4 regions of the Sporosarcina sp. Y1004 genome follow, and region 4 is predicted to be linked to each of the others. Evidence: predicted binding sites of a transcription regulator. Region 4 holds the regulator's gene; each other region holds the start of a gene.

Region 1 (5,128 bases), on a different contig from region 4:
ATTTCTTTCTTGATAGTTGTCGGTGTTATGCCATGTTTCACGTTATATTCTCTTTGAATATCACGGCGTCGACGGGTTTCATCAATCGCTTTCGTCATGGAATCCGTCATTCGGTCGGCATACAGGATGACGTGACCATTCGAATTACGTGCTGCACGCCCCATCGTCTGGATGAGTGCACGCTCGGAACGAAGGAATCCTTCCTTATCCGCGTCTAGAATCACAACAAGTGATACTTCCGGAATATCGATTCCTTCTCTCAAAAGGTTAATGCCGATTAGCACGTCATATGTTCCAATTCTCAGTTCCCGAATGATTTCAATTCGTTCAAGCGTCTTGATCTCAGAATGAAGATACTGTACTTTTATACCAATTTCTTTTAGGTAGTCAGTTAAATCCTCTGACATTTTCTTCGTCAATGTCGTAATTAGTACCCGTTCGTTATTTTTCGTCCGTTCTCTAATTTGACCAATCAAGTCATCTATTTGTCCATTAATTGGACGGACTTCAATCGTCGGATCCAGTAGACCTGTTGGACGAATAATTTGTTGAATCATTTCGGGTGTATGTTCAATTTCGTAAGGACCGGGTGTTGCAGAAACATAAATAGCTTCATGTACATGACCTTCAAATTCCTGGAAAGTCAGCGGCCTGTTGTCAAGCGCTGAAGGTAAACGAAAACCATGTTCCACAAGTACTTTCTTCCTTGCCTGGTCACCGTTATACATTCCACGTATTTGAGGAAGTGAGACATGACTTTCATCTACAATGACTAGGAAATCATCTGGGAAATAGTCAAGGAGCGTGTAGGGTGTTGCCCCCGGCGGACGAAGTGTCAAATGGCGGGAATAGTTCTCTATACCAGAACAGAAGCCCATTTCCCTCATCATTTCAAGGTCATATCGCGTCCTCTGTTCAAGGCGCTGCGCTTCTAAAAGCTTATCTTGACTACGGAATTCTTTCAAACGTTCTTCTAGTTCTATTTCAATGTTTTCAATTGCCTTTACCATTTTGTCATCACCCGTAACGAAATGGGATGCTGGAAAAATGGCAACGTGTTCTCGTTCACCCAGGATTTCACCAGTAAGTGAATCCACTTCACGAATGCGTTCAATTTCATCGCCAAAAAACTCGATGCGGAGGCATTGTTCATCCTGTGAAGCTGGCAAAAGTTCGACAACATCGCCGCGCACCCTGAATGTACCGCGTGTAAAACTTACATCATTCCGTTCGTATTGAATATCTACAAATTTACGGAGCAATTCATTGCGTCCAATCTCCATTCCCGGTCGCAGCGATACTACATGTTCATTATATTCTGTCGGGGAACCGAGACCATAAATGCATGAGACGGAAGCGACGATTAGTACATCATTCCGTTCAAATAAGGAAGATGTAGCTGAGTGTCGCAACTTATCAATTTCATCGTTTATACTTGAGTCTTTTTCAATGAAGGTATCTGTATGAGCGATGTATGCTTCCGGCTGATAGTAATCATAGAAACTGACAAAGTACTCAACAGCGTTATCAGGGAAAAACTCTTTAAATTCACTATATAATTGACCAGCAAGTGTTTTGTTGTGGGCAATGACAAGTGTTGGTTTATTAATTTCTGTTAAGACGTTCGAGACTGTGAATGTTTTTCCGGTTCCAGTTGCACCGAGTAAAGTCTGGTGCTTCTCTCCCCGTTCATGACCCTCCAAAAGCTTCGCAATTGCATACGGCTGATCGCCTTGCGGAGTGTAAGGGGCTTGCAAATTAAATTTTTGGTTCATCGAAGTCACTCCCATATATACTACTTCTATCTTATCACTTTACCCATCTTTTGACGAGCAAAAAGCGAACATACGTTTTTTCAATGGATTTATTTTCTAATTAAAGCGAAAAAAACGCTGCATGTCTATTCAACATGTAGCGTCAACTCACTTTTCAATCATTCTCTTCAATTTTAACAAGTCTTTCTGAATACAATAAGAAGGCGCTTTCATCCCGACAATCGAGTGCTGCATCAATTAAAACCGCGAGTCGATACTTCGTCTGCTCCCTGTGTAAATGTTTTAAGAAAAGATCCAAATAAATTTCATTCAACAACTTTTCCGCTTGAAGCGAAGAACTGTTTTTTCCGACGGCCTTCAAAAACTCGGCATATGAATAGTTGTTCTCCATCGCTCTCACCCCTGATGCCTTTTATATAGTATATCTAATTTCAGAGAGAAGTTGCAAGGGTTTTTTGAATATTCTATTTTTATTCTTTCACAAAAGATTAATCCCGTCTGCAATTACTTACAAACGGGATGAATTGACCTTATTCGTCTTCCTTCTTTTCCCCAGTCAATCTAATAGTAGCTTCAGAAGTAATGAGAATGACAGCCCCTACTAGAAATGGTATTGTCGAGACTCCATAAAGGTATAGGGAAGCAACTATAACAACCGCTGCTTGAATCCATTGAACCGAACGAACGATTTTCCTAATTGAGCCAGGTCGCGTGTCTTCCTTCTCAGGAAACAGCATATCCATTCGGAAATCATCCCCCGCACGCAATGCATAAATAAGCTGAACTGCCGAGGCAAATGCAAGCGCCCCAGAGAAAATGAATACAACGATTGGGAATGGAATGAATATTGCACCAAGTGCTGAAATTACAGTCAACCTCACCCATAACCAAAAAATATCATCCGTTCGAATAAATGTACGCTTAATCAGGTAGGTCTGTGAAACACTCTTGCCGAAAGTGGGAGAACCTGTTATAAATCCAAGCCAACCTCTTCTACTAACGGATCCTTTCAGATGCGGAACGTCCGTAAAGTAGTTAGCGAACCGGTAAAACCGCATCATACGATTCTGTTCAAGTGAAATAAAGTGATCGTATGGGAAAGGCTTTACCATCCTCTTTTTCCGCCAGTAGAAATTGTACATTCCGATAAGGACTGCAATAACTGGAATGTAAAGGAAACTTCCCACAAGGAAAGCATAAATAAGTATTCCCGCCAATAAAAACCGCACGGCCCTGTCCAACCAGACCTTATCTCCTTCTAAAACATGTCTAAAATTATATTCCGACTCAACGAATGCCCACTTAATAAGCACTATGAAGATTGCGATGGCGATGAATTCTGTTTTCGTTCCAGTCCCCGTGGCAGAAAGTAACGGGAGTGCCACTATATAAAGAATAAAAGGCAATGGCAATTGTGAGAAAAAGCTCCAACTTAAAGATCGTTTTATATAAGAACCTAGTTTAATTTCTAGCGGCAAAAAGTATACTGTATCTGCCGGTTTCAAGAGTGTCACGGGTGGCGATATAGCAAGGACAGCACCAAGTAAGACAGCCGTCAGTAGAGCCGCTGGAAAGTCTGCTGGCACTTCTTTTAGCCACTCACTATACGTGTATCCCCCCGCTCCAATTGTAAAAACAAGAACAATTGCCAAGTGTCCCGTAAATACATACTTCAAATACTTTTGAAGTTCGGTTATATAATGGACGAACCGAGAACCCCATATTTCACGCAAATTGTTCATTGTCATGATCCTCTGTCATCGCAATATACAAGTCATCCAATGATGCTCCTGGTCGTCCGAATGCTTTTCTCAAGTCATCCATCGTCCCTTCCGCCCGCACTCGTCCTTCGTGCAGCAAAATGATCCTGTCGCAATGTTTTTCCGCGGTCGACAAAACATGGGTCGACATGAGGATGGAAGCCCCGTTTTCTGTTCTTTCCGTCATCTGTTCCAACAGAGATTTGATAGCAATCGGATCAAGACCTACAAATGGCTCATCAATAATATATAAAGAAGGATTAACGAGAAATGCACACATAATCATTACTTTTTGGCGCATCCCTTTTGAAAAATGTGCAGGAAACCAGTTTAAACGCTTCTCCATACGGAATTCTTTCAATAACTCACCCGAACGAGCATCAAACACTTCTTTATCAAGACCGTACGCCATTGCCGTTAACTCCAGATGCTCCTTGAGCGTCAACTCTTCATAAAGAATTGGCGTTTCTGGAATATAAGTGAACGCCTTTCTATACTTCTCGGAATCCTCGCTGAACGTCACCCCATTCACTCGGATTTCTCCGCTATGGGGATTCATCAATCCAATAATATGTTTAATAGTCGTACTTTTACCCGCCCCATTGAGCCCAATTAGACCTACTAGCTCACCTTGTCCGATGTTAAAGGATAAATCATGCAGGACAGGCTTGCGTGTATAGCCTCCTGATACGTCTTTCAATTCAAGAATTTCCATACCCAACCTCCATTCTTCAATTCATTTTAGCAAAATACTGTGCAAAAAGCTTTCTACTTCATGCAGCTGCTAGTTAAAAATATGCTACACTTGTCCCATTCATGAAAAGGAGTGACGAAATGACTGCATGTATTTTTTGTAAAATCATTGAAGGCACCATCCCTAGCGTCAAAATCTATGAAGATGAGCACGTAATCGCTTTCATGGATATTATGCCTGTAACGAAAGGGCATACCCTAATCATCCCTAAAACACATCGCGAAAACATCTATGATTTAACTTCGGAAGAAGCGGCCCAGCTGTTTTCGGTTGTTCCGAAAATTGCCAACGCACTAAAAGATGAATTCAAACCTTCAGGAATGAATTTACTCCAAAACAATGGTGCCCCCGCCGGTCAAGCCGTGTTTCACTTTCACTTGCACCTTATCCCTCGTTACGATGAAACGGATGGGTTCCAACCGACATTTGAGACAAATGAAGCAGAATCAGACAAAGAACGCATTCAGGAAATTGCACAAAGTATCCGTACAAAGTTGAGAAGTTAAGCTTGCAAAGTTTCTGAAAACAGTGTAATATTTGTAATAAGTTTTTCGTTGCCGATCATGAGGATACGTCAAGAAAAACTAAAATACTAGATGAGCCGAGGAGAGATTAGAAATGAAAACAAAAAATCTTGTGTTGATGTCATTATTGACTGCTGTAGGTACTGCATTATATTTAATCATTCCCCCAATTGCCGGTGGAATGAAGCCTGATTTCATGCTAACAATGATGTTTATTGGCATATTGTTATTTCCGGAAGTACGTAGTGTATTTTTACTAGGAATGACAAATGGTATCCTATCTGGAATGTTTTCATCCCTTCCAGGAAGTCTAAT
Region 2 (5,128 bases), on a different contig from region 4:
TATTATCATAAAAGATGATGGACAAGGATTCAATCAAAATGAAGTAAGAGATAAGTCATTCGGTTTAATAGGAATGCGTGAACGAATTGATTTGTTAAAAGGGGATATAACAATCACCTCAACGCCTGGAAATGGTACGATAATTTATATCCAGATTCCACTCCAGAGTGAAATAATCGACGACTAGATGTTAGGGGAGGAAATGACTATGACGAAAATATTAATTGTAGATGATCACCAACTATTCCGTGAAGGGGTAAAGAGAATCCTTGATTTTGAAGATTCTTTTGAAGTTGTGGCTGAGGGCGGCGATGGTAGCGAAGTGAATGAGCTTTATCAACAGTGCGAACCGGACGTGGTTCTTATGGACATTAACATGCCTCATATGAATGGTGTCGATGCAACTGAAAACCTCATCAAAGAATATCCCAAAGCGAAAGTAATTATGTTGTCAATTCACGACGATGAATCATATGTATCACATGCACTTAAAACAGGTGCACTCGGTTATATGTTAAAAGAGATGGATGCGGATGCAATCATCCAAGCGATTAAAGTCGTTGCGCTAGGTGGTTCGTACCTTCATCCAAAAGTGACGCATAACCTTGTTACAGAATATCGAAGATTGAGCGAACGTGAGCATAAGGGATCCTTCCAGCAAAATGATATCCGTCGCCCGTTCCATTTACTTACTAAACGTGAGTGTGAAGTATTACAACTGTTGACGGATGGACAAAGTAACCGGACAATCGGGGAGACGCTTTTCATCTCCGAGAAGACCGTCAAAAACCACGTGTCTAGTATTCTACAAAAAATGGCAGTAAATGATCGCACTCAAGCGGTCGTAACAGCGATTAAAAATGGTTGGGTTGAAGTAAAGTAATTTGATGTATTGAATAAAAGGAAAAGGGCTTTCTGCTTTTGGAGGAGCCCTTTTACCTGTTCAGGAGGGAAAAAATGAAAAAAGTAGTCGTGCTTTTTAGTCTGTCTTTCATTTTACTGCTAGGAGCTTGTAGTGGTGACAAGGAAGAGCCTGTTGAGAATGGTTCCGTCGATGACGGCGAAGCAACGAATGAATATGGCACAATTGATCATGGAGTGGATGAAAGCAAAGTGGGATTTAGCTTGACAGGAGACACTGTAGAAGAAGCTTCTGGCGTCCCAGCAGACGAAAAAGAACAGATTCTTGACGTATACAACCTAAATTTGGAAACGCTAAACAAACAAGATATCGATGGCTATTTAGATACATTGTCAGCGAAGGATTATGACCTTGAAGAGGAACGTTCTATAACGAAAGATCTTTTTAGTGAGTATGAATTAAGTCGTGAAGTTTCGAATGTAACGATTGTGAAGTATTCAGAAGAGGAAGCCCAGGTATTTTCAAACCTAAAGACATCTTTCAAGCAATTAGAGACGGGTCTTGAAACAAGTCCGAGTGGTAGACAAGTAACCGTCCTTAAAAAAAGTGATGGGGATTGGAAAGTGGCTTCGGTTCATTATATCGGTGATATAGAGAAAAAATAAGTGTAAGATATGCAAGACTTTCAGCGATTATGGCTGGAAGTTTTTTTGTCGGTTAACCAGAGTGTATGGTATTTAGACTTGATTCGCCGTTCGGTATTCTTTGCGGGTAAAGAAATTATGAAGTGTTGAATTATCGATAAACTTCGGCATTCCCTGTGTCTCCAAATATGCTTAAGATTTCCAATGATTTGTAGGTTGATTTTCCGAGGGTATGGGCATACAATAGTTATTCGAACATTTGTTCTTAATTGGGCGGAAGGAGTGATTGTAGTGCCTTTAATACCCCCGGAGGCATTACCTTATTTTGAGAATATGATTTACTTACCGATGCTTCTAATTATCTTGGAGAGAGATCGGGAATCATTCGAAAAAGGTCCTTTCAAATTGAAAGGACCTTACGTTAAACTCGTCGACGAGGCGACGAAAATTGCACGTGCAGAACTAAAGGAAACGACAATCTACTTGCGGCGGCGCAATATGAAGGTGATACGTAACAAAACGGATAGCACATTCACCGAGTATGTATTCATGCACGGAGGTTATGAAGATCATAGACGCTATTTGAATGTCCGCCTGCGTAATCGAACTGAAGAACTATTGGCCAAATACATTGCGATGTCAGAGAGCTGAATCATCATCATCGTTGTCATCATCGTCAAAAAAGTTGAAAGTAGAAGGCCTGTTCAGTTGTCTCTGGTTTTTCAAAAAGTTCTTCTCTAAAAGAGTGGCGAACGCATATTGACGATACAATGTTGTAGGGGAAACATTTAACTTGAAGGATCGGCTATTTTCTAGTGTAATTATAGAACCCAAATTGTCTTCTTCTATTTTTTCAATCGCATTATAGGAAATCCAGACATTCTGTTCGGAAGATGGTGACATAGTAGGCAGGAAAATGTATGGTATTCCAAAATCATGAGCCAGGATAATCGGCGTTTTATGGCGTTTACCAAGTACCATTTTTGCTGAATTAGTCGAGTTGTGAAGAGAATTGCCATAATAGTCACAGGAATTCCTGACGATATGGATAGGGCGTCTGGGAACGCTTAAATCACCGTTGCGCTCATTAACATGGGTAAAAATTTTATTGTCTTGAATCATCGGACGTAACATGAATGTGTCAAAGGAAATAATGTATTGCGCACTACGTTTCTTATTTTTCAAATTAATGCACTCCTCATAATTCATATTTGTATTATAAGTAGATTATAAATCCAGGAATTCCAAACGCAATTGTGCATACTGTTCTATTGGAAGAGAGAAACAGGCTGTTTCTCTTGGAGATAATGACGGTTTCTCTTGGGGAAACAGACGTTATTGGGACAAAAGGAGAAAAGTGAAAAAAGAAAGCGTTATTCCGTATGATGTTGAACGGAATAACGCCATTCTTTCCGGCTTATCGCGGGAGGCATCCACAAAGCACCAAAGCGGTATTAGCAGGATTTCAGGTTCATCCCCTATGCATTGAAACTTTTTAAGCGCTCATATAAAAACAGTGAGCCTTCCTCATAAAATTCGAAGGAAGGCTCACTAATTATCAAATCATGAAATATTACTAATGGTTAGAAATTCTTCCTATTACGAATTTTGATATTCAACAGCGGCGGCACCAAGTGTCTTCGCCGCAACAAGCATCGCATTTTCATCGATGTCGAATTTTGGATGGTGATGCGGAAATGGAATCTCAGGTTTAGCACCCGTGAAGAAAAATGTACCTGGTACTTTTTCTAGGTAATAAGCAAAATCTTCGCCGCCCATTTGCGGCGTAGATTCAACCACTTCCAAGCCCGAAATAGATTCAGCTACAGTTTTCAAAAATTCCGTTTCGGTAGCATGATTTACCACGGCCGGATAGCCTCTTACGAATTCGAAATCGATGGTACAGTTGTTTGCAAGTGCAGTTCCATCGACGACACGTTTCATCTCGAGTTCCATCAAGTCACGAATATCTGGATTGAATGTTCGTACCGTCCCACCCAGTTTTGCGGAGTCTGCAATGACATTAAATGCATTTTGCGAAACGAATGAGCCTATGGAGAGTACAGCCGATTCAACCGGATTGACGCGACGGGAGACCAGTTGTTGTAAATTCATGACAAGCTGCGCGCCAATGACGATGGCATCTATCGTTTGATGGGGAGCTGCACCATGCCCACCGGCTCCTTGAATCGTAATGTCAAAACGATCAGCTGCCGCCATAACAGGACCCGTTAAATATTCGACTGTGCCGAAAGGTGTCAACGACCACAAATGTGTTCCGAAAATAACGTCAACTCCATCAAGGCAACCGTCTTCAATCATCGAAATTGCACCACCTGGAGCAAATTCTTCCGCGTGTTGGTGGATGAAGACATATTCACCAGCAAGGTCTTCTCGTAGTTCATGTATCGCTTTCGCAAGCTGAAGCAATGTAGCGGTATGTCCATCGTGACCGCAAGCATGCATGACGCCGGGGACCGTTGATTTGTAGGGTACATCCTTTTCATCCTGAATCGGAAGTGCATCAAAGTCGGCACGTAGTGCAACTGTCTTTCCGGGTCTTGCCCCTTTGACACGTGCAACAACGCCATTGCCGCCTACACTTTTACGCACTTCGACCCCAAGATTAGCATAAAAATCAGCTATATATTGCGCGGTTTTCTCTTCCTTAAAGGACAACTCGGGATTCATGTGAAGGTAGCGACGTATAGCGACCATATCTTCATAAGCACAATCAAGTTTTTCTAACAGTTGTTCTTTCAATGGACTACCCCTCCCAAAATTACACTAGTTTGAATGTTACTGTCTCCATTATAGCAAACATTCCATATGAAACTATAAAGGGCGTACAAAAAACGCGACCGGAATGAGGTCGCGTGTAAGAAATTATTTTTTTGTGGCATACTCCGTAATGTAAGGGGCGCTCGAGAAAATATGAAGTGTTTTATCAGAGCCCGCTTCTGCACGATCTTTCGAATGAGCTTGTGCGAACGAAGATGAGTTTTTCCATCTTGCATAATAAGTATTATCCGTCCATTCCGTCATGACAATGTATGTATCAGAATCAAGTGGACGAAGTAAACGAAAAGCGATGAATCCAAGTTCCGATTCGATTTTACCTGCACGGTCTTTAAATCGAAGTTCGAAAATGGGGCGCCCTTCATCTGTGACCGGAATATTGTTGAATACGAAATAGCCTTTTTCTTGAAGTGTACCGGAAGAACCAATCACTTCGTAACGGCGTGGTGTTTGAAATATTGTTTTTCCTGTCGTTTCATGCAACAACAAAGAGTTGCCTTGCCCATGCATGGCAATCAATCCTTTATCCGCGTGTTTTTCTTTTAAGTCTTCCATGAATTCCGGTGTGCCGGATGTCATAAAGATATTCATTATTAAAAACCTCCTCAAAGTAGTTCCTATACCTCTATTTTCCCCTAATTCCGTACATAAAACAAACAATGACGAAATGATGGCGAAAAAACATGAAATGACGCACAAATTGATGACAAAAGGGGCTAAACACTATACTTTACAAGGGAAAACATCTATATTGAGACCTATATGAAACAAATAAATGATTCATAAAAGAAAGTGGGATGAAGCCAAATGACTAAATTCAACG
Region 3 (5,128 bases), on a different contig from region 4:
CGGTCCTGGATGATGTACTTACTATATCTCCCGAATCGGTCACCGATTACTTCTTCCAACGGTAGGTCTTGGAAACGTTCCGTTAGTGTCATTCAAAATCCCCCTCGACATGTAAAAATTCATTATCCAAAATATTATGGTCTTCTTCCATACCAAAATCGACATTGTCTTCAATCCAGCGTCTCCTAGGCTCTACCTTATCACCCATAAGTGTCGTCACACGTCGCTCAACTATAGCACTGTCTTCAATAGTTACCCGAATCAATGTACGTGTTCCTGGGTCCATAGTCGTTTCCCATAACTGATCGGCATTCATTTCCCCAAGTCCTTTGTATCGTTGCAGCATATACCCTTTGCCTACTTTTTCTATCGCTTTTTCAAGTTCGGTGCCTTCCGTCCATGCGTATGCAAATTTTTCGCTCTTCCCTGTCCCTTTAAATACTTTGTAAAGTGGTGGCAAAGCGATGTATACTTTTCCAGCTTCAATCAGCGGTTTCATGTAACGGTAGAAGAATGTCAGTAACAGTACCTGAATATGAGCCCCATCTGTATCTGCATCTGTCATGATGATAACTTTATCGTAAGCGATGTCTTTGACTTCGAAGTCAGAACCTACGCCGCCTCCAATTGCATGAATGATCAGATTGATTTCTTCGTTTTTCATAATATCTTCCAGTTTCGCTTTTTCAGTGTTGAGCACTTTACCACGTAGTGGAAGAATAGCCTGAAAAACTCGGTCTCGTCCTTGTTTTGCTGAACCGCCGGCCGAGTCCCCTTCGACAAGATATAATTCATTCTTCGCAGCGTTTCTGGATTGTGCAGGTGTCAGTTTACCTGATAGAAGTGTTTCCGATCTTTTTCTTTTCTTACCTGAACGCGCATCTTCCCGTGCTTTTCTTGCCGCCTCACGTGCCTGGTGCGCACGGATTGCTTTACGAACAAGGGATGCACTTAAATCAGCATTTTCTTCAAGAAAATAAAGGAGCTTCTGAGATACAATTGAATCCGTGATACCACGTGCTTCACTCGTACCTAGCTTGCCTTTCGTCTGCCCTTCGAATTGTAAAATCTCTTCCGGGATACGTACCGACACAATAGCGGCTATTCCTTCACGAATATCCGAGCCTTCAAGGTTTTTATCTTTCTCTTTCAACAATCCGGTTTTTCTCGCATATTCATTAAATACTCGAGTCATTCCTGTCTTTGCCCCTGTTTCATGTGTTCCACCGTCTTTGGTACGGACGTTGTTGACAAATGAAAGGATTGTTTCCGAATAACCGTCACTGAATTGGAATGCAAACTCGACTTCTATTCCATCTGACTCACCTTCCAAATAAGCGACCTCATGTAGAACATCTTTCTCTTCGTTTAAATAAGTGATAAAAGCCTCAATTCCGGTTTCATATTGGAAGATATCGTGTTTGTCCGTACCTTCTTCCTTTATCTCAATTTTCAAGCCCTTTAACAGAAACGCGGACTCGCGTAAGCGCTCACTAATGGTTTCATAATGATATTTTAAAGTTGAGAATATGGTCGCATCTGGTTTAAAATGGATAAGTGTCCCTTTTTCACGTGTTGTTCCGATTTGTTCAAGCGTTGTAGACGGTTTTCCGCCATTTTCAAAGCGTTGAAGAAATTTCTTTCCGTCACGAAAAATGGTCACTTCCAATTTCTCAGATAGAGCGTTTACAACAGATGCACCAACTCCATGAAGTCCGCCACTCGTTTTGTAACCGCCTTGACCAAACTTTCCTCCTGCATGAAGAACTGTCAAAATAACTTCCGTCGTTGGTTTTCCAGAAGAGTGTATCCCCGTTGGCATACCACGCCCGTAGTCGCGTACACTGACACTGCCATCTGTATGAAGTGTCACATCAATCTCATTACCAAACCCAGCTAGCGCTTCATCTACCGCGTTATCCACAATTTCATAGACAAGGTGATGAAGCCCGCGAGAATCGGTAGATCCGATGTACATACCGGGACGTTTTCGTACAGCATCTAGACCTTCAAGTATATGGATTGAATCATCATCATACGTATAGTTTTCTTGTTTTTTCGTCAAAATACAACCTCCATCAAACAACTGTTCTCTTTTATATGATCGTACCGCTTCCTTTAAAGGTTGTCAAATCAACGTTTTCAGAAGCTTGCTCAATTAATTGTATAGAAGAAAGCATTTTATTGCAATGAAGACAGGAAATTGTTAGTTACGGAAATCGGCTGTACGAGACCCGGAAATTCGAAATCTGACTGGACCTCTTAACTTGGCTTGCCAATTCTCTACTCTCCACATGAAGCCCATTGTCGCAACTTCACGCTTCTGCTAAACTAGGTCTATACATAGACAAATTAAAAAAGGAGTACACAATGGAACTTATCATACTTTTAGTAATTGCTTATTTAATCGGCTCAATCCCTTCAGCACTCTGGGTCGGGAAACTTTTTTACAAAACGGACATTCGGCAACTAGGCAGCGGGAATTTAGGTGGCACGAATACCTTCCGTGTACTCGGTAAAACAGCGGGACTTACCGTAACAATTCTCGATATTTTAAAAGGGACGGTAGCTGCACTGTTACCACTACTCCCTGTTTTCGACAGCATTACAGTCCATCCCCTTATTCCGGGAATACTTGCGGTTGTAGGGCATATGTATCCCGTTTTCGCTCATTTCAAAGGTGGCAAGGCTGTCGCGACATCCGGCGGTGTGCTGCTTGCTTACGAATGGCCCGTTTTTATCCTTGTTCTCGTAACGTTTTTCATCGCTTTGAAAGTAACGAAAATGGTGTCCTTATCGTCAATGATTATATCTGTGGTAGGCTTTTTATACAGCATTTTTTACTACTTCCGAACAGGTGATATTTATCTGATGGTAATGATTGGTCTATTCGGTGCCTTCATCTTCTATAGACATCGAGCGAATATTGGTCGTATCAAGGCTGGAACCGAGCCAAAAGTGAAGTGGTTATAATACAATGAAAGCAGTAACGGAAAAGGTTGGTGTTTCCAATGAAGATTATTTTGTCGAACGAAGCGCTATTATGGTTTAAAGAAGAGATGGAGGTTGAACCTGGTGATGCCATCCGCTTTTTTGCAAGATATGGAGGATCCAGTTCACTACAACCGGGATTTTCCCTCGGCGTGACAAAAGAACAACCTGACGAAGTGGCAGTTGAAACGGAGCACGACAGTGTACACTACTATATTGAAAGCCGTGACAAATGGTATTTCACTGAACATGACTTGCATGTCAAAGTGGATCCTAAACTGCATGAACTTATTTATTTGTACGAAAAAGCGTGAAGGCATAATGCCTCACGCTTTTATTATTTTTCAACCATCTCTTGTAGTATTTTTTTATTAATTTTTCCGACGTGTGTTTTAGGCAATTCTTTTAGCTCAATTACTTTTTTGGGGATTTTATATGATCCAAGAAACTTTTTACAGTGCATGGTAATGTCGTCACAATCGAAAGGGTATCCGTCTGCCATGATGATAAATGCAACGATGATTTCACCCCATATGTCATCCTTTACCCCGACGACAGCCACCTCTTTGACCCCATCAAACAGCACGAGGCTTTGTTCAACTTCCTGTGGATAAACGTTTTCTCCACCTGTAATAATAGTATCTTTTTTTCTTCCGACAATATAGGTGTAGCCATCACTGTCGCATTTGGCAAGGTCACCCGTACGCAGCCATCCCTCAACTAACGTTTCAGCCGTTGCTGTTGGATTCCGCCAATAATAACTGAAAACATGGGGTCCTTTTATAAATAATTCCCCGACTTCATCTATACCACAAGGTTTCATCTCTTCATTCAATACTTTTGTGGAATTGAATAGCATGCTCTTACCAACAGATCCTATTTTCAGACAAGCTTCTTCGCTTCGGATGTAAAAATTATTTGGGCCTGCTTCCGTAAGTCCGTACCCTTCTTTGAATTTTAATCCTTTCTCATGAAATGCATGATAAATCGTCTGTGGGCAAGGAGCACCGCCAGATAAAAACACTTTCATAGTAGGAAAAGAAGACTGTCGGAAATAGTGTGTGAGAATCATAGACTGATACATCGTCGGCACGAAAAGTGAAATTGTTGCAGCGTATGTATCAGTTGCGCTCAAGGCTTCCTCTGCATCGAATGAGTTACCGACAATTACCGTGCCGCCAGCCATGAGAATAGGTATGCTAAGTGCATTCATGCCTCCGGTGTGAAAAAGTGGCATATAATTTATCGTTATATCCTCTTCTGTTAATCCCCAGCTGACAATAGTGTTCAGCGCATTCCAATTGACAGCGTCAGCTGAAAGGACGACTCCTTTTGAAACCCCTGTTGTCCCTCCTGTATAGATCATCATCCATGGGTCTTCACCTATCAGTTGTTCTACCTTGAAATCTTGATAGTCTACAGTGTTAATCGAAATTAGTGGCACTGAATTAGGAAAACGCATTTCATCAATTACCGTTTTAAACTGCTCATGGTACAGAAGTATTGAGGGGGAGCAATCAGTAAGCAGAGTGACGAGTTCAAAACGACTAAGCCGCCAATTTAGTGGGACATACAGTAAACCTGTCATTTCACATGCAAATAGAATGGCGAACAACTCTGAGCTATTCGGCGCAATAATTGCGATACGTTCCCCTTTTTTATATCCTTGTCTTTTGAAATAAGATGCCCAATGAACTATTCGCTGTTGAAGCATTGCGTACGTCCAGCTATCTCCAGTATGGACGTCTACTAGTGCAGTCCGATTAGGAGAAAGAGCGGCTCTTTTCATGATCCATCCACGGTTTGTGAACATACGTCTCCGCCCCCTTCATTTTTTACATCATAATACCGCCGTCGACATGCAAGATATGACCGTGTATATAATCGGATTCTTCGCTTGCAAGAAATAGATAGGCATTCGCAATATCACGAGGTTTGCCTAGTCGACGCAATGATGTGGAGGCCTTCATTTCATCAAGAACCTTTTCCGGCATCTTACTGACCATTGCAGTCGCAGTGAAACCGGGGGCAACGGCGTTGACATTAATGCCTTTTCTCCCGAACTCCTTGGCCCAAGTTTTGGTCATTCCAACAATTGCCGCCTTTGTAGCGGCATAATTTGTTTGCCCGAAGTTAC
Region 4 (5,128 bases):
CAGCGCAGTGATTGCAAAGTTCAATTTAGGTATTTGCCATTACGTGCGTTTTTCACCTTGTCGGGTGTCACGTCATTTCCTTCTGGATCAAGCACTTTGACATGCTCGATTGTGTCCCGCATCGATGAGCGAAATGTCTCAAGATATTCTTTCCGCAATTGTGTTTGTTCTTTAGCTTCTTCGATAGATAGACCTGTTGTTTTCGATTTCTTTGAGAGTTCATTAATTCGTTTGATTTTATCTGGTGATAGCATATTTTTTCCTCCATTTTGCGTTATAAATACAAACGTATACAAAAAAAACAGAAAGTGCAATAAATCAGACTCCCTGCTCTGTTTCATATTCTTTAAAGCGCCGATGGACAGTCGCTTTACTGATGTTATGACCGAGCCCTTTCAAGACGCCCGTAATTTCTTCATAAGTCAGCCCTTTTTCTCTCAAAGAGACAATTTCACTGATTGGCACTTCGATACGCTCTCGGCCTTCAACGTTTCCTCTGTTTTTCAAATTGCGTTCAGGACGATACCCCTCCCTGACAGCACGTTTCATACCCCGTCTGATTTTGGCGTTGTGCACTTTCCGTTGATATTCTTCAACTACTGCCAAAATTTCAAGTAACATCGTATCCATTTCATTAAGTGCAATTGGCCCACTATCATTGCGTGAATAAACGGCTGTGTCTGTTTTCAACAACAGATGCAAAACAGCCATCCTAGCATTCCCACGTCCGAGCCTCGTCTCATCTTGTATCAGTACTGCATCTACTTCTTCATCGCGGATGTAATCCAGCATACTAAGCAATCCTTCTCGGTCAATGTCGTAACCGCTATGTTTGTCCTCGAATGTAGTGACAAGCTCTAAATTGAGTTCACTAGCCAAATCTTCAAGTTCCTCTTCTTGCCTCGTAAGTGATAGTTCCTGCGATTCTTTTTCTGTGCTCACTCGGCAATAAATGACGCACTTCTTTCGCGGCTCAGTCATCAGTACCACCGGCCAGTTGTACACTGTCGTCTTCATGTGTCTGTATAGTTGGCAAAAGCAAATCTTCTCCCTTCTTGATTGTTGCGGAGGACAGATTATTTAGAGTCATCACTTCTTTAATCCATTTCTCTGACGACATGTTTTTCGAGTGGTGAAATGCAAGGCCCCAGAGCGTGTCCCCTTCAGTAATTGTAATTGTAGTGACTTCAGCTTGCTTCGTTTCATATTTACCAACTCCTATAATTGCAAAACCTAAACATAAAATAACAATAAATATACCATAACCGTTGTTTTTAATGAAAGTCATCATTTTTCCCCCTTGCGAATGTTTGTTCGTATCACTGTTTTCATTATAGGAAATACAAAACTGGATGTCAACACTTATTAGAACTTGTGTTTGCCATTACTATAGTGGGCTGATATAATGAATCTATTGAAATAACTCGAATTTCGGTGAGACTTTCACGATTTTTGATTGTTGTAAGAATTTTAGTTAAGGGGTGATTGTTGTGAAGAAAATCTCAAAAAGACAGGAAGACATTCTGACATTCATTAAATCAGAGGTAAAGAAAAAAGGGTATCCACCTTCCGTAAGGGAAATTGGGGAGGCTGTGGGGCTAGCTTCAAGTTCAACTGTTCACGGTCATCTAGCTCGTTTAGAAAGCAAGGGCTTCATTAGAAGAGACCCGACTAAACCTAGAGCAATCGAAGTCCTGGATCCTGAAGGGTTGGAAACGATGAAACCCGGAGTTCTACATGTCCCTCTTGTCGGTAAAGTTACTGCAGGTCTTCCGATTACAGCCATTGAAAACATTGAAGAGTACTTCCCTCTCCCTGAATCGTACGGCACTTCGGAGGACAACCTCTTTATGCTTGAGATTGTTGGGAATAGTATGATTGAAGCGGGAATCCTTAATGGTGATTATGTTATTGTTAAACAGCAACAGTCAGCTAATAATGGTGAGATTGTCGTAGCAATGACAGAAGACGATGAAGCGACGGTGAAACGGTTCTTCAAGGAAAAAAATTATTTCCGTCTTCAACCTGAAAATGAATCTATGGATCCAATCATTCTTGATAATGTATCGATACTCGGTAAAGTCGTTGGTGTTTATCGTACGATTCATTAAGGATAGACATGTAATTCCATGTTGAAGCTATCTGCAATGCAAGACAATCCAATACTCTCAGAAATGACAAAGAGCTATTCCTTTATTAAAAAGGAATAGCTCTTTGTCATTTCTCTATTAAGTTTTCCTTAACCAGTTTTCCAATGGATGACAACACAGCCACTTTCACATGCTCGTATGTGAGGCCGCCTTGAACGTATGCGGTATAAGGCGGCCTGATTGGACCATCTGCCGTAAGCTCGATGCTTGACCCTTGGATAAATGTACCAGCCGCCATGATCACATCGTCTGTATACCCCGGCATATAAGACGGCTCGGGTGCATAGTGGGAATTGATGGGCGAGTTCTGCTGAATTGATTGGCAGAACGCAATCATTTGACTGGCATTATTGAAAGATACAGACTGAATTAAATCGGTTCTTTTTTGCGTGTAATGCGGTGTTGTCTCGAGTCCAAAGCTTTCGAGGAGAGCAGCAGTGAAGAGCGCCCCTTTCACTGCCTGGCTAACAACATGCGGTGCTAGGAAAAATCCTTGGTACATTTCCCGTAAGGTATCAAGTGATGCCCCAGCTTCCGCTCCAAGACCAGGAGACGTCATTCGAAACGCACATTTCTCTACAAGATCTGCACGCCCGGCGATATAACCACCTGTTCTTGCAATGCCGCCACCTGGATTTTTAATGAGTGACCCTGCCATCAGATCAGCACCGACTTCTGTTGGCTCTTTCTCTTCGACAAATTCGCCATAGCAGTTGTCAACAAAGACAACTAGTTCGGGATTGATGGCTTTTACTTTACGAATCATTTCGCCGATTTCATCCACCATAAAGGACGGGCGATCTGAATACCCCTTTGACCGCTGGATTCCTATCATTTTTGTTTTAGCATGAATATTTTTCGAGACTTCTTCAAAATTGACCGTTCCATCATCATTTAGCTCAATGTGTTTATATGTAATGCCGTAATCCAGAAGTGATCCAGTATCTTTTCCTTTTCCTGATACGATGGATTCCAAGGTATCATAAGGTTTTCCTGTGATATAGAGTAGTTCGTCACCTGGGCGAAGAATTCCGAAAAGACTTATTGAAATTGCATGGGTTCCGGAAATAATCTGGTTGCGAACGAGACAGTCTTCAGTTTTGAATACATCAGCATAGACTTGTTCCAACACGTCACGCCCTGTATCATCGTAACCATACCCAGTTGTACCCAGCAAGTGAAAATCGCTAACCCTATTTTTACGGAATGCGTTCAGCACTTTCCGTTGATTGTAAAAAGCGGTTCTTTCAACACTTTTAAAAAAAGGTGCAAGTTTTTCTTCGATTCGTTCCGCATCTTCGAGTAATAAATCTTCTTGTTCAGTCACCATGATTGGTATTCCTCATCTCATTAAATAGTCACTATATATCTTATCAGTCTGTTCACGGAGGTCAATGTTTACAGAAGCGTTCATTGAAAAATCAGGAATACCTGTTAGAATTTTATGGGTCTATTGATTGGAGGGAGTACATTGGTATGGGACGTTTTTAGCTTGATTGGGACTGCGGCATTTGCTATTTCGGGTGCTATTGTTGCAATGGAAGAAGAATATGATATTTTTGGCGTTTATATCTTGGGGATAGTCACTGCTTTTGGCGGTGGTGCTGTTCGTAATATTTTGATAGGCGTGCCTGTTTCCGTTTTGTGGAATCAGGAGGTTCTCTTTATTGTGGCTTCCATTTTAATTACCGTTATTTTCTTTTTCTCAAGTGATCTCCTTGCTCATTGGAACAAATGGGGAAATTACTTTGATGCAATCGGGTTGGCTACGTTCGCCATTCAAGGTGCGATGTTTGCCATTCAATTAAACATGACGCTCTATGCAACTATAGTGGCAGCTGTTCTTACAGGAGCTGGCGGCGGTGTCATTCGGGACCTATTGGCTGGTCGGAAGCCACTTGTCTTTAAACGAGACTTCTATGCTGTGTGGGCTGCAGGCGCAGGTCTTGCGGTCGGACTCGGTCTGTATGAGTATGACATAGCCCTTTATGCACTGTTTGTATTAACCGCAGGGCTACGTATTATGTCGCTCATCTTCCAATGGAAACTACCAAACAGGAAATTATCCTAAAAAGGCGAAAATGGATTGTACCCTCCATTTTCGCCTTTTTTCATTCGAGCTCTTCTTTTAAAATGACTGGTTTCGATGGGACATATGTGGAAATCGCATGCTTGTAAATGAGTTGTTGTTTCCCGTCTGATTCAAGTAGAACGGTGTAATTATCATACGATTTTATAAGTCCTTTCAACTGAAATCCATTCAGTAAGAATACCGTTACAAATGTATTATTCTTTCGTAACGAGTTTAAAAAAGTTTCTTGCATGTTAACCTGTTTCATACGTCGAGTCCTCCAGTTGTCTTAACTATATTTCTATTGCCTACTTAACCTAATTCGACTTGGATGATTTAAATCCTTCATGATTGTCAAAATTTCCTTAACAATCTCATTTTTGTCTATGCTTGCGTCAAACCAGGCTATATCCAGCTTGTTGCGGAAATACGTCATTTGCCGTTTTGCGTAGTTGCGCGTATTTTTCTTAATCATTTCAACGGCTTCATCCAACGAGAGCATGTCTTCAATATATTGATGGAGTTCCTTATAGCCGATTGCCTGCACCGATTGTGTTCCGCGAATGCCTTCATGCCATAATCTAGTGGCTTCTTCGGTTAGGCCTTTTGCCATCATTATGTCTACACGCTGATTAATACGGTCATACAGCACGTCACGGTCCATTTCAAGGCCGACAATCAAATGTTCATAAAGAGAAGCGTGCCCTACCCCTTCTTCATGATCCCCTTTTGTCTTGCCAGTCACTTCGATAATTTCTAGTGCTCTGACAAGCCTGCGGTGATTATTTGGATGAATTTTTTCCGCGGTAGCCGGATCCAAACCTACAAGTTTTTCATAAAGCACCTGACCACCTTCTTCGGCCAGTTCCTGCTCGAGACGTTTCCTTACTTCTAAATCCGCAGCTTC

The links. The regulator LexA, encoded in region 4, represses DNA repair genes until DNA is damaged. The targets are predictions, from matches to a motif close to CGAACATATGTTCG.
Region 1: uvrB (excinuclease ABC subunit UvrB) is a predicted target of LexA. The motif match lies at 1,841-1,854, and genes of this name have one in related genera.
Region 2: AC25Y6_RS11310 (YhjD family protein) is a predicted target of LexA. The motif match lies at 1,759-1,772, and genes of this name have one in related genera.
Region 3: parE (DNA topoisomerase IV subunit B) is a predicted target of LexA. The motif match lies at 2,080-2,093, and genes of this name have one in related genera.

Annotation. Positions count from the first base shown of each region.
Region 1 is NZ_JBYHFQ010000006.1:11,636-16,763, reverse strand. It holds gene uvrB (excinuclease ABC subunit UvrB) at 1-1,775, opposite strand, end outside; gene AC25Y6_RS05940 (IDEAL domain-containing protein) at 1,930-2,166, opposite strand; gene AC25Y6_RS05935 (ABC transporter permease) at 2,306-3,517, opposite strand; gene AC25Y6_RS05930 (ABC transporter ATP-binding protein) at 3,501-4,250, opposite strand; gene AC25Y6_RS05925 (HIT family protein) at 4,370-4,795, shown strand; gene AC25Y6_RS05920 (tryptophan transporter) at 4,908-5,128, shown strand, end outside.
Region 2 is NZ_JBYHFQ010000014.1:81,602-86,729, reverse strand. It holds gene AC25Y6_RS11325 (sensor histidine kinase) at 1-187, shown strand, start outside; gene AC25Y6_RS11320 (response regulator) at 209-883, shown strand; gene AC25Y6_RS11315 (DUF3225 domain-containing protein) at 958-1,527, shown strand; gene AC25Y6_RS11310 (YhjD family protein) at 1,798-2,157, shown strand; gene AC25Y6_RS11305 (competence protein ComK) at 2,146-2,691, opposite strand; gene AC25Y6_RS11300 (M20 family metallopeptidase) at 3,106-4,269, opposite strand; gene AC25Y6_RS11295 (antibiotic biosynthesis monooxygenase family protein) at 4,393-4,896, opposite strand; gene hemE (uroporphyrinogen decarboxylase) at 5,113-5,128, shown strand, end outside.
Region 3 is NZ_JBYHFQ010000041.1:14,993-20,120, reverse strand. It holds gene parC (DNA topoisomerase IV subunit A) at 1-92, opposite strand, end outside; gene parE (DNA topoisomerase IV subunit B) at 89-2,065, opposite strand; gene plsY (glycerol-3-phosphate 1-O-acyltransferase PlsY) at 2,371-2,973, shown strand; gene AC25Y6_RS18540 (HesB/YadR/YfhF family protein) at 3,012-3,305, shown strand; gene AC25Y6_RS18535 (AMP-binding protein) at 3,329-4,804, opposite strand; gene fabG (3-oxoacyl-ACP reductase FabG) at 4,827-5,128, opposite strand, start outside.
Region 4 is NZ_JBYHFQ010000003.1:31,105-36,232, forward strand. It holds gene AC25Y6_RS03015 (DUF896 domain-containing protein) at 21-254, opposite strand; gene AC25Y6_RS03020 (YneB family resolvase-like protein) at 319-981, opposite strand; gene yneA (cell division suppressor protein YneA) at 974-1,288, opposite strand; gene lexA (transcriptional repressor LexA) at 1,491-2,111, shown strand; gene AC25Y6_RS03035 (methionine gamma-lyase family protein) at 2,218-3,480, opposite strand; gene AC25Y6_RS03040 (trimeric intracellular cation channel family protein) at 3,622-4,221, shown strand; gene hfq (RNA chaperone Hfq) at 4,262-4,489, opposite strand; gene miaA (tRNA (adenosine(37)-N6)-dimethylallyltransferase MiaA) at 4,523-5,128, opposite strand, start outside.